2 regions of the Nocardioides marinus genome follow, and region 1 is predicted to be linked to the other one. Evidence: predicted binding sites of a transcription regulator. Region 1 holds the regulator's gene; the other holds the start of a gene.

Region 1 (4,411 bases):
GCTCGGCGGTTCGCCCCGTGACGCGTGGGGCGATCGGGGACAATGGCGCGGTGGCTGGGAGCGGAGGGAAGCACGGATCGCACAGCGGCCCGCGCCCCCCGGCACCCCACCGGACCCGTCGCCTGCTGGCCCTCACCGCCGGGGTCACCGGCCTGGTCGTCGCCTGGGGCTACCTGGTCTGGGCGGCCATCGACTTCGGCACGACCGCACGCGAGGGCAGGACCGCCGCCTGGTGGTTCCTCGCCCTGGCCTCCCTCGGCGCGGTGGCCTGCCTCTTCGCCGGCCTGTTGGTCGGGCTGCGGCTGCTGCGCGAGCTCGGCGTCGTCGCCCCGGACCCAGCACCCGGCACCGAGCCCCCCGCTCCGCGACCCAAGGGCGGCAAGCGCGCCGCGCGCTGAGCCTGGCCCCGCCCAGGACGGCCGGTGCGCGAAGGTCTGACTGATATCGGTCGAACCTGCGGGTTCGCGGTCGAAGGTTCGACCGCGCACCGCAAGGTCTGACTGACATCAGTCAGACCTTGCGGCCCGCCCAGCACCACCGAGGGGCGGTCCCGCCGTGGGCCCGCCCCTCGTCTTCCCCGTGGTTTCGCCGGCCGGGGTCGAATCGACCGGCGAAGTCTGTGCGCCCCTTCCGGGGCGGTGCTCCCGTCGCGTCGCGCTCAGCTGTCGGCGGGGACCCGCAGCCGCTGACCGGCGACGAGCATGCCGCTCTCGAGGTGGTTGAGCTGCTGGATGGTCGACATCATGTCGCGGACGTCGCCGCCCTCGGCCCGGGCCGAGGCGATGTCCCACAGGGTCACCCCGGTGCCGACCACGATCGTGTCGGTGGGCACCGGCTGCCCCTTCTCCGAGGTCGCGACCGAGCCGCCAGCGAAGGCCACCGCGATCGCCACGGCCACCAGCAGGCCGACCACGAAGACCACCAGGCGACCGCGCCGGGTCAGGCGCAGACGGCCGTCGGTGCCAGCAGCCGAACGCGGTGCCGAGCGCGGAACCGGACGGGCGGAGGTGCGGGCCGGGAGGTGGACTGCGGGAAGGACCATGGTGCTCATCGGGATCTCCTGGGGAAGGCGGAGTGGGTCTGCGAACCGATGTCTACCGACGACCACCGACAGTCCCGGTCAGGGAGGACCGGGCGGGCCTGGGGCCGACGGCTCGACCACCAGTTCGATCGAACACGTGTACGAGAGTAGATCAGGTGTTCGAACGAGATCAAGGGTTTCTGCGAACAAATGTTCGACTGCCCCTGCGTGGGCCGCGAGCCCACCCACCCCGTCAGCCGCGGCGGAGCGCCCGACGACCCTGGGCGGCGAAGAGCGCGGTCCCCTTGGCGGCGACGCCGGGAGCCAGGGAGATGGTGCGCATCAGGGCCCCGCGCCACACCGGCACCGTCCGGATCACGCGGCCGGTCCCGACCAGCCCGACGGCCGCCTCGGCGATCTCCTCCACCGACAGGATCCGACCACCCGAGTGAACCAGGGCCGCTCCCAGGCCTTCGGGGTCCTGCTCGTCCAGCATGGCCGTCCGGACCCCGTCGGGGCAGATCGCGTGCACCCGCACCCGACGCGCCGTCTCGGCGGCCACGGACATGGTGGCCGACACGGTCGCGGCCTTGGTCGCGGCGTACACGCTGTAGCCGGGGACCGGCCCCAGCCCCGAGAGGGAGGCGGTGTTGACGATGTCGCCGGAGCCGTCGCCGAAGGCCTCCAGCGCAGCGCGCATGCCCCACAGGACACCCAGGAGGTTCACCTCCACCAGCCGGCGCACCTGCTCCTCGGAGAGCTCCGAGAGTCGCCCGTCGTCGCCGACCCCGGCGTTGTTGAACCAGGCGACCAGACGACCGTGCCCGGCCGCCACCTCGGCGACCGTGCGGTGCGCCTCCGGGTCGCGCACGTCATGGGCCAGTCCGGCGACGGCGCCGATCTCCCGCGCGGTCGCCTGCACGGCCTCCCCGTCAACATCGGTGACGACCACGGCGTACCCCTGGGCCACCAGCAGCTCGGCGATCCCGCGGCCGATGCCGCGAGCAGCACCGGTGACCACGGCACTGCGCTGGATGGGGGCGGCGGGGACCGGGCGGGGCGTCATGGCCCGAGTGTGCTCGACACGCCGATTCGAACACATGTTTGATCGCGGACCGGATGAGTCATAGCGTGTGAGCACCACGACGCAGGCCGTGCCACACCCGTGCCGCCGCGTCCGCGGGCGCACCCTGCGGGCCGGTGGTCGAACCAGGAGGACCCCCATGGCGACCAGCCACGACGACGCCGCCCCCGGCGTGAGCGCGCTCCCCGACGGCCCGCCCGACGCCAGCGGGCTCACCCCGCGCCAGACCAAGGTGCTGGAGACCATCCGCGACGCGGTCGCCCAACGCGGCTACCCGCCCAGCATGCGCGAGATCGGCCAGGCCGTCGGCCTGACCAGCACCTCCTCGGTGGCCCACCAGCTGAAGGTGCTGGAGGAGAAGGGCTTCATCAAGCGCGACGGCAGCCGGCCCCGCGCCCTCGAGGTCTTCCTGCCCGAGTCGATGGCCGCACGGCGCGCGATCTCCTCGGCCGACGAGAGCTCCTTCGACGAGACCGGGGTCGGCGACACCCTGCCCGCCGCCTCCTACGTGCCGATGCTCGGCCGGATCGCCGCGGGCGCGCCGATCCTCGCCGAGGAGCAGGTCGAGGACGTCTTCCCGCTGCCCAAGCAGCTCGTCGGCGACGGCCAGCTCTTCCTGCTCGAGGTGCGTGGTGAGTCGATGATCGACGCCGCCATCTGCGACGGCGACTACGTCGTGATCCGCCAGGCCAACACCGCCGAGAACGGTCAGATGGTCGCCGCGATGATCGACGGCGAGGCCACCGTGAAGACCTTCTCCCGCAAGAGCGGGCAGGTGTGGCTGCTGCCGCACAACGACGCCTTCGAGCCGATCGACGGCACCCACGCCACCATCCTCGGCATCGTCACCGCCGTGCTGCGCAAGGTCTGAGGGGTACGCCGGCGGCGGGTGGTCTCGACGCCCGCTCGTCGCTGGCGCTCCTCACTGCTCGACCACCGGTAGGCGCGGGGTCTCGACGCCCGCTCGTCCACCGGGTCGCGGGCGGTCGCCTGGTGAGCACCGGGTGAACGGACGGTGCTCACTCCGGCGAAACCGTCACGAAACAGGGGGCGGCGTCGTTGGATGAGTCGTGACCTCGACGAAGCCGCCGACGACGCCCCCCACCTCGTCCTCCTCCCCCTCCGCGTTGCCCCGCCGCACCGTCCTCGCGACCGGCGCCGCGGGAGCCGCCGCGGCCGGGGTGCTCGGCAGCGGCGTACGCCCTGCGCAGGCCGACCCGACGGGGCAGCCCGGTGCGGCCGACGGGGCCGAGCGCGGGAAGGCGACGCACGAGGTCTTCCAGCACGGGGTCGCCTCGGGTGACCCGTTGCCGCGCCGGGTCGTCATCTGGACCCGCGTCACCCCCACCCCTGCGGCCACGGCCGGCTCGGGCAAGGGCGGGCCGGTCACCGTCACCTGGCAGGTGGCCAAGGACAAGCGGTTCCGCAAGGTCGTCAGCAAGGGCCGGTTCCGCACCAGCGCCGGGCGCGACCACACGGTCAAGCTCGACGCCAGGGGCCTCAAGCCGGACACCGAGTACTTCTACCGCTTCCGCGCCCTCGGCCAGAAGAGCCCCGTCGGCCGCCTGCGCACGGCGCCGCGCAAGCGCGCCGCCCTGGACAACCTGCGCTTCGGGGTCGTGTCCTGCGCCAACCTCGAGGCCGGCTTCTTCAGCTCCTACCGCGGCCTCGCGGCGCGCGAGGACCTCCACGCCGTCCTCCACCTCGGCGACTACCTCTACGAGTACCCCACCGGCGAGTACGGCATGGGCCAGGACAACGTCGTCGTCCGCCCGCACGACCCGCCGCACGAGATGGTCAGCCTCGAGGACTACCGCCGCCGGCACGCCAACTACAAGGCCGACCCCGACCTGCAGGCCCTGCACGCGCGCTACTCGTGGATCCTCACCTGGGACGACCACGAGGTCACCAACGACCAGTGGAAGAACGGCGCGGAGAACCACGACGAGTCCGAGGGTGACTACAAGGTCCGCCGTGCCCGCGCCCACCGCGCGTACGACGAGTGGATGCCGGTGCGGATGGACGGGACCGCTGCCCTGGGCGACGGCACCCGCCTCTACCGTCGGCTGCGCTTCGGCAACCTCGCCGAGGTCTCGATGCTCGACCTGCGCACCTATCGCGACGAGCAGGTCTCCACGCTCGCGCCGACACCCGTGCCGGCGCTCGAGGCCGAGGTGAGCGACCCGTCCCGCTCCATCACCGGCAAGAAGCAGATGGCCTGGCTCAAGGAGTCACTCACCCGCGGCGACCACGCGCCGCAGTGGAAGGTCATCGGTAACCCGGTGATGATCGCGCCGGTCACCTTC
Region 2 (4,411 bases), 1.0 Mb from region 1:
CCCGGAGGCCCCGCAGACCGCGCCCTCGACGGTGGCGCTCGAGGTCCGGCCGAAGGAGCCCAAGGCGGGCAAGGGGAACCTGACCTTCAAGGTCGAGGTCACCAGCGACGCAGGCGTGCCCACCGGCACGGTGACCGTCACCGCGGGTGGCGTCGAGGTCAGCGGTGAGCTGGACAAGCACGGGCGGGTGAACCTGCACCTGCCGAACCCGTTCGGCACCCCCGGTGACCACACCATCACCGCGGCGTACGCCGGCGACGACGCGGTCTCCGCCTCCGAGACCTCGGAGGTGCTGACCGTCCGTCGCTGATCTCGGCAGGCTCTGCCGCGACAGCGGCACTGCACGCCGCAGCGCCGGTCGCGACCTCGGTCGCGGCCGGCGCTGTCGTGCGTTCAGAGCTCGGTGGTGCCGTCGGGGTGGACGAGCATGCGGATGCCGTGGGGGCTGGTCCAGAGCCAGGTGGTGGGGGTGAGCTGCTGGTAGTCCCACTGCCCGTCGGGGGATGGGTGGGTCTTGGCTCGGTGGTGGCGTCTGCACAAGGGGGCGAGATTCTGTGTTGATGTCTGGCCGGGTGGTCCACCTTCGTCGGGTGGGACGTACTCCTCGATGTGGTCGAGGTCGACCTTGGCTGAGGTGCGGGTGCAGTGCGGGAAGACGCAGGTCGTGCGCTTGAGCTTGACCCGGGTGGAGATGCGGTCGGGGATCTCGTAGGAGTCGACGGCGATCTGGTCGGCCAGGTCGATGACCGGCTTCACCACGATGTTGGCGCCGGGCACGGCGAGCCACTCGCGGACGGTGTCGGCGGTGAGGGTCTGGTGGTGGTTCTCGAGGCGGGCGAGGTGGAGACCGAGCCGGCCGGTGTCAGGGTCGACCTCGGGGGTGCCGGGTCCTTCGTTTCCGCGGAGCGCGGCTTCTGAGAGGTGGAGGTGGAGGACGACCTGGCGGGGACGGCTCGAGCGGGGTGGTCTCGACGCCCGCTCCTCGCTGGCGCTCGTCGCTGCTCGACCACCTTCATCAGCGAGGTCGAGGGTGAGGTCTCCGCGGCTGAGGTAGCCCAGGGCCTTGGCACGGCGGACGTCGAGGGTGTCGGTGGATCCGGCGGCGAGCAGCTGCTCGGCGATGGTGCGGATCGCGTGCTCGAGCTCTTCGGCGTCGGCGCGGTCCAGCAGGCCGGACAGGGGGACGCCGTTGGCGGTGCCGATGGTCCACGCGGTCGAGAGGTCGAGGGTGACGTGCAGAGACGCGGCGGTGTCGACCTCCTCCATCTCACATCCCTCGGGGTCGAACCGTGCTGCCGCCTCGGCCGCGAGCCGCTTGACCGTGGCGAACGAGGCGGTGTGCACGACGTGGGCCAGGTGCGCATCGACGAACGCAGCAGCGTCGGCGGTGAGCTGACGGGTGACCTCGGTGACCCGCCGTACCCGCCAGACCTGCACCTGGCCGTCGAGGAGTCGCTGCCAGATCTTCGGCAGTCGGTAGCGGGCTTCGACCGCGTCAGAGAGCAGGGCCCGCCCGGAGTCGGTGGAACGGCCCAACGCCGCGGCAAGCTCGATGACCGCGAACTCCGAGACCTCGGGGGCACCAGGCCCGGCGAGCTCGAGCATGGTGTCGGCACCCGACATCCCGAACCGGGAGACCCAGGCGTTCTCGGCCTCGGTCAGTGCGTCGTCGTCGGCCAGCCCGTAGGTGCCGTAGAGGTCGGGGAGCAGGGCGCCGGTGGTGTGCCGGTCGGCCCAGGCGGCAATGGTGATGAAGAGCTGGCGGTCGGCGTCGTCGGCGGCCTGCTTCTGCGCGACGGCCAGGGACAGGAGGTCACCGGTCGACACTGCAGGAGAGCCCTGCGCAGTGGTGTCGTGGTGCCCGAGTGCCATGACCAGATTCTACTAGAACAAGTGTTCGAATGGAATGGTCGTGAGGGCTCCGAAGTGAATCTGTGGAGGACGATCCAGCCGCAACCCGAGCGAGCACCTCGACGTGCCGCAAGGCATGCGAGCGGCGCGCAACCAGGTGCCGGTAGCGAAGCGGACGGCAACCGTGTCTTCGATAAATGAAGGGCCTGCTGCAGCGCGAACGTCCAGACGCCCACCCACGGTGACCCAGTAGTCGAACCGGACCGGAGGGCGTGCCGTGAAAGGGGGTCACGAGGAACCCACCAGTCGCCCTGTGGGGGGCGGTTGGTTGTCGGCGTTTGGGGTCTCGACGACGGCTCGCTGGCGCTCGCCTGCTCGACCAGCAGGGGGCCCGGCCAGCAGGGGGCGGCTCGCTGGCGCTCGCCTGCTCGACCGGTGGTCGGGTCAGCCGGTGGTGGAGGCGTCGGCGAGGTCGAAGGCGGCGCGGACCAGCGCGAGGTGGCTGAAGGCCTGGGGGAAGTTGCCGGCCATCCGGCCCTCGCCGGGGTCGTACTCCTCGGCGAGCAGGCCGACGTCGTTGACCAGACCGACGAGCCGGTCGAAGAGGGCGTGGGCGTCGTCGACGCGGCCGGCGGCGGCGTAGGCGGAGACCAGCCAGAACGAGCAGGCCAGGAACGGGTGCTCGTCGCACTCGATGCCGTCGACACCCGAGGAGGTGCGGTAGCGCAGGACGAGGCCGTCGCGCATCAGGTCCTCCTCGATGGCGCGGATGGTGCCGAGCATCCGGGGGTCGTCGCCCTCGATGAACCCGAAGGCGGCCAGCTGCAGCAGGGAGGCGTCGACCTCGGAGCTGCCGTAGTGCTGGACGAACGTGCCGCGCTCCTCGTCGTACCCGTGCTCGAGCACCTCCGCGCGCACGCGGTCGCGGACCTCCCGCCACCGCTCGACGTCGCCCTCGAGGCCGTAGGTCTCCACGGCACGGACGGCGCGGTCGACCGCGACCCAGGCCATCGCCTTGGAGTGGGTGAAGTGCTGCGGCTCGCCCCGGATCTCCCAGATGCCCCGGTCCGGCTCCTCCCAGTGCTCGAGCAGGGAGCCGACCAGCGCCCGTTGGAGCGACCAGGCGTTGCCGTCGGGGTCGGTGGCGTGCTCGCGCACCCGGGCCAGCGCGTCCATCACCTCGCCGAAGACGTCGTGCTGGAGCTGGCCGACGGCGTCGTTGCCGACGCGCACGGGGGTGGAGCCCTCGTAGCCGGGCAGGTGGTCGAGCTCGATCTCGGGCAGCCGTCGGGCGCCGTCGACGCCGTACATGATCTGCAGGTCCTCGGGGTCGCCGGCGACGGCGCGCAGCAGCCAGTCGCGCCACAGCGTGGCCTCGTCGGTGAAACCCGCCTCGATCAGCGCGCCGAGGGTGAGAGCGGCGTCGCGGAGCCAGCAGTAGCGGTAGTCCCAGTTGCGCGTGCCGCCGAAGCACTCGGGCAGCGAGGTCGTCGGTGCCGCGACGATGCCGCCGGTCTCCTCGTGGGTCATCAGGCGCAGGGTGAGCAGCGAGCGCTTGACGACCTCGAGGTGCGGCAGGTCGTCGCGGCAGGCGTCGACCCACCCCTCGTCGGCCTCGACGGTCTTGTTGATGACGTCCTCGTGGGCGGCGAGGTCCTCCAGCGAGCGGTGGGAGGGGATCCAGGTCATCGAGAAGCGCAGCTCGTGGCCCTCCTCGACCTCGACCTCGCCCTGGTGCGTGTGGTCGACCGCGACCGGGAGGTCGGGGCCGCGCAGCACGAGGGTGTCGGGGCCGGCGATCGCCGTGATGACCGGCTCACCGCCGGCCTCCGCGCGGCGCACCCACGGACGGACGTGGCCGTAGTCCATCCGCACCCGCCACGTGTGCGTGAACCGAACGCGGCCCTTGACGCCCCACAGCACCCGGACCACGTCGGCGCGGCCGGCGGTGTGCGGCATCAGGTCGGTCAGCGTCGCCTCGCCGTCCTCGGTGCGGAAGGTGGTCTCGAGCACCGCGGAGTCACCGACGTAGCGCCGCTCGACGGCGTAGTCACCCACCGGCTCGAACTGCCAGAAGCCGTGCTCCTCGGTGCCGAGCAGGGCTGCCAGGCAGGCGGGGGAGTCGAAGCGCGGCAGGCACAGCCAGTCGATCGAGCCGTTCGTGCCGACGAGCCCGGCGCCGCGGCGGTCTCCGATGAGGGCGTAGTCCTCGATGCGCAGCGCCATGCCTCGAACCTACGTGTGCCACGCTCACCCCCATGGTCGACGACGGTGCGAGCCCCGCCATGGAGCCCGCCATGGAGCCCGCCATGGAGGTGGTGCGCCTGCTGCGCGAGCGCGGCGAGACCCTCGCGACGGCCGAGTCGCTCACCGGGGGGCTCCTCTCGGGCGCGGTCACGGCCGTGCCCGGCTCCTCCGCGGCGTACGTCGGGGGGCTGGTGACCTACGCGACCGAGCTGAAGCAGCGGCTGCTCGGCGTCCCCGCCGAGCTGATCGCCTCGGACGGCGTGGTGTCCGCGGCGTGCGCGGAGGCGATGGCCCGCGGGGCAGCGAGCCGCAC

The links. Region 1 encodes LexA, which represses DNA repair genes until DNA is damaged. Its sites were predicted from a motif close to TCGAACANNTGTTCGA; they were not measured.
Region 2: the regulator LexA is predicted to act here: its motif matches at 1,886-1,901, upstream of BKA05_RS07155 (HNH endonuclease signature motif containing protein).

Annotation. Positions count from the first base shown of each region.
Region 1 is NZ_JACBZI010000001.1:503,498-507,908, reverse strand. Features, by position in the region: gene BKA05_RS02555 (hypothetical protein) at 51-398, shown strand; gene BKA05_RS02550 (LysM peptidoglycan-binding domain-containing protein) at 659-1,051, opposite strand; gene BKA05_RS02545 (SDR family oxidoreductase) at 1,275-2,087, opposite strand; gene lexA (transcriptional repressor LexA) at 2,245-2,976, shown strand; gene BKA05_RS02535 (alkaline phosphatase D family protein) at 3,176-4,411, shown strand, end outside.
Region 2 is NZ_JACBZI010000001.1:1,505,113-1,509,523, forward strand. Features, by position in the region: gene BKA05_RS07150 (ExeM/NucH family extracellular endonuclease) at 1-310, shown strand, start outside; gene BKA05_RS07155 (HNH endonuclease signature motif containing protein) at 394-1,872, opposite strand; gene BKA05_RS07160 (glycoside hydrolase family 15 protein) at 2,296-4,077, opposite strand; gene BKA05_RS07165 (CinA family protein) at 4,110-4,411, shown strand, end outside.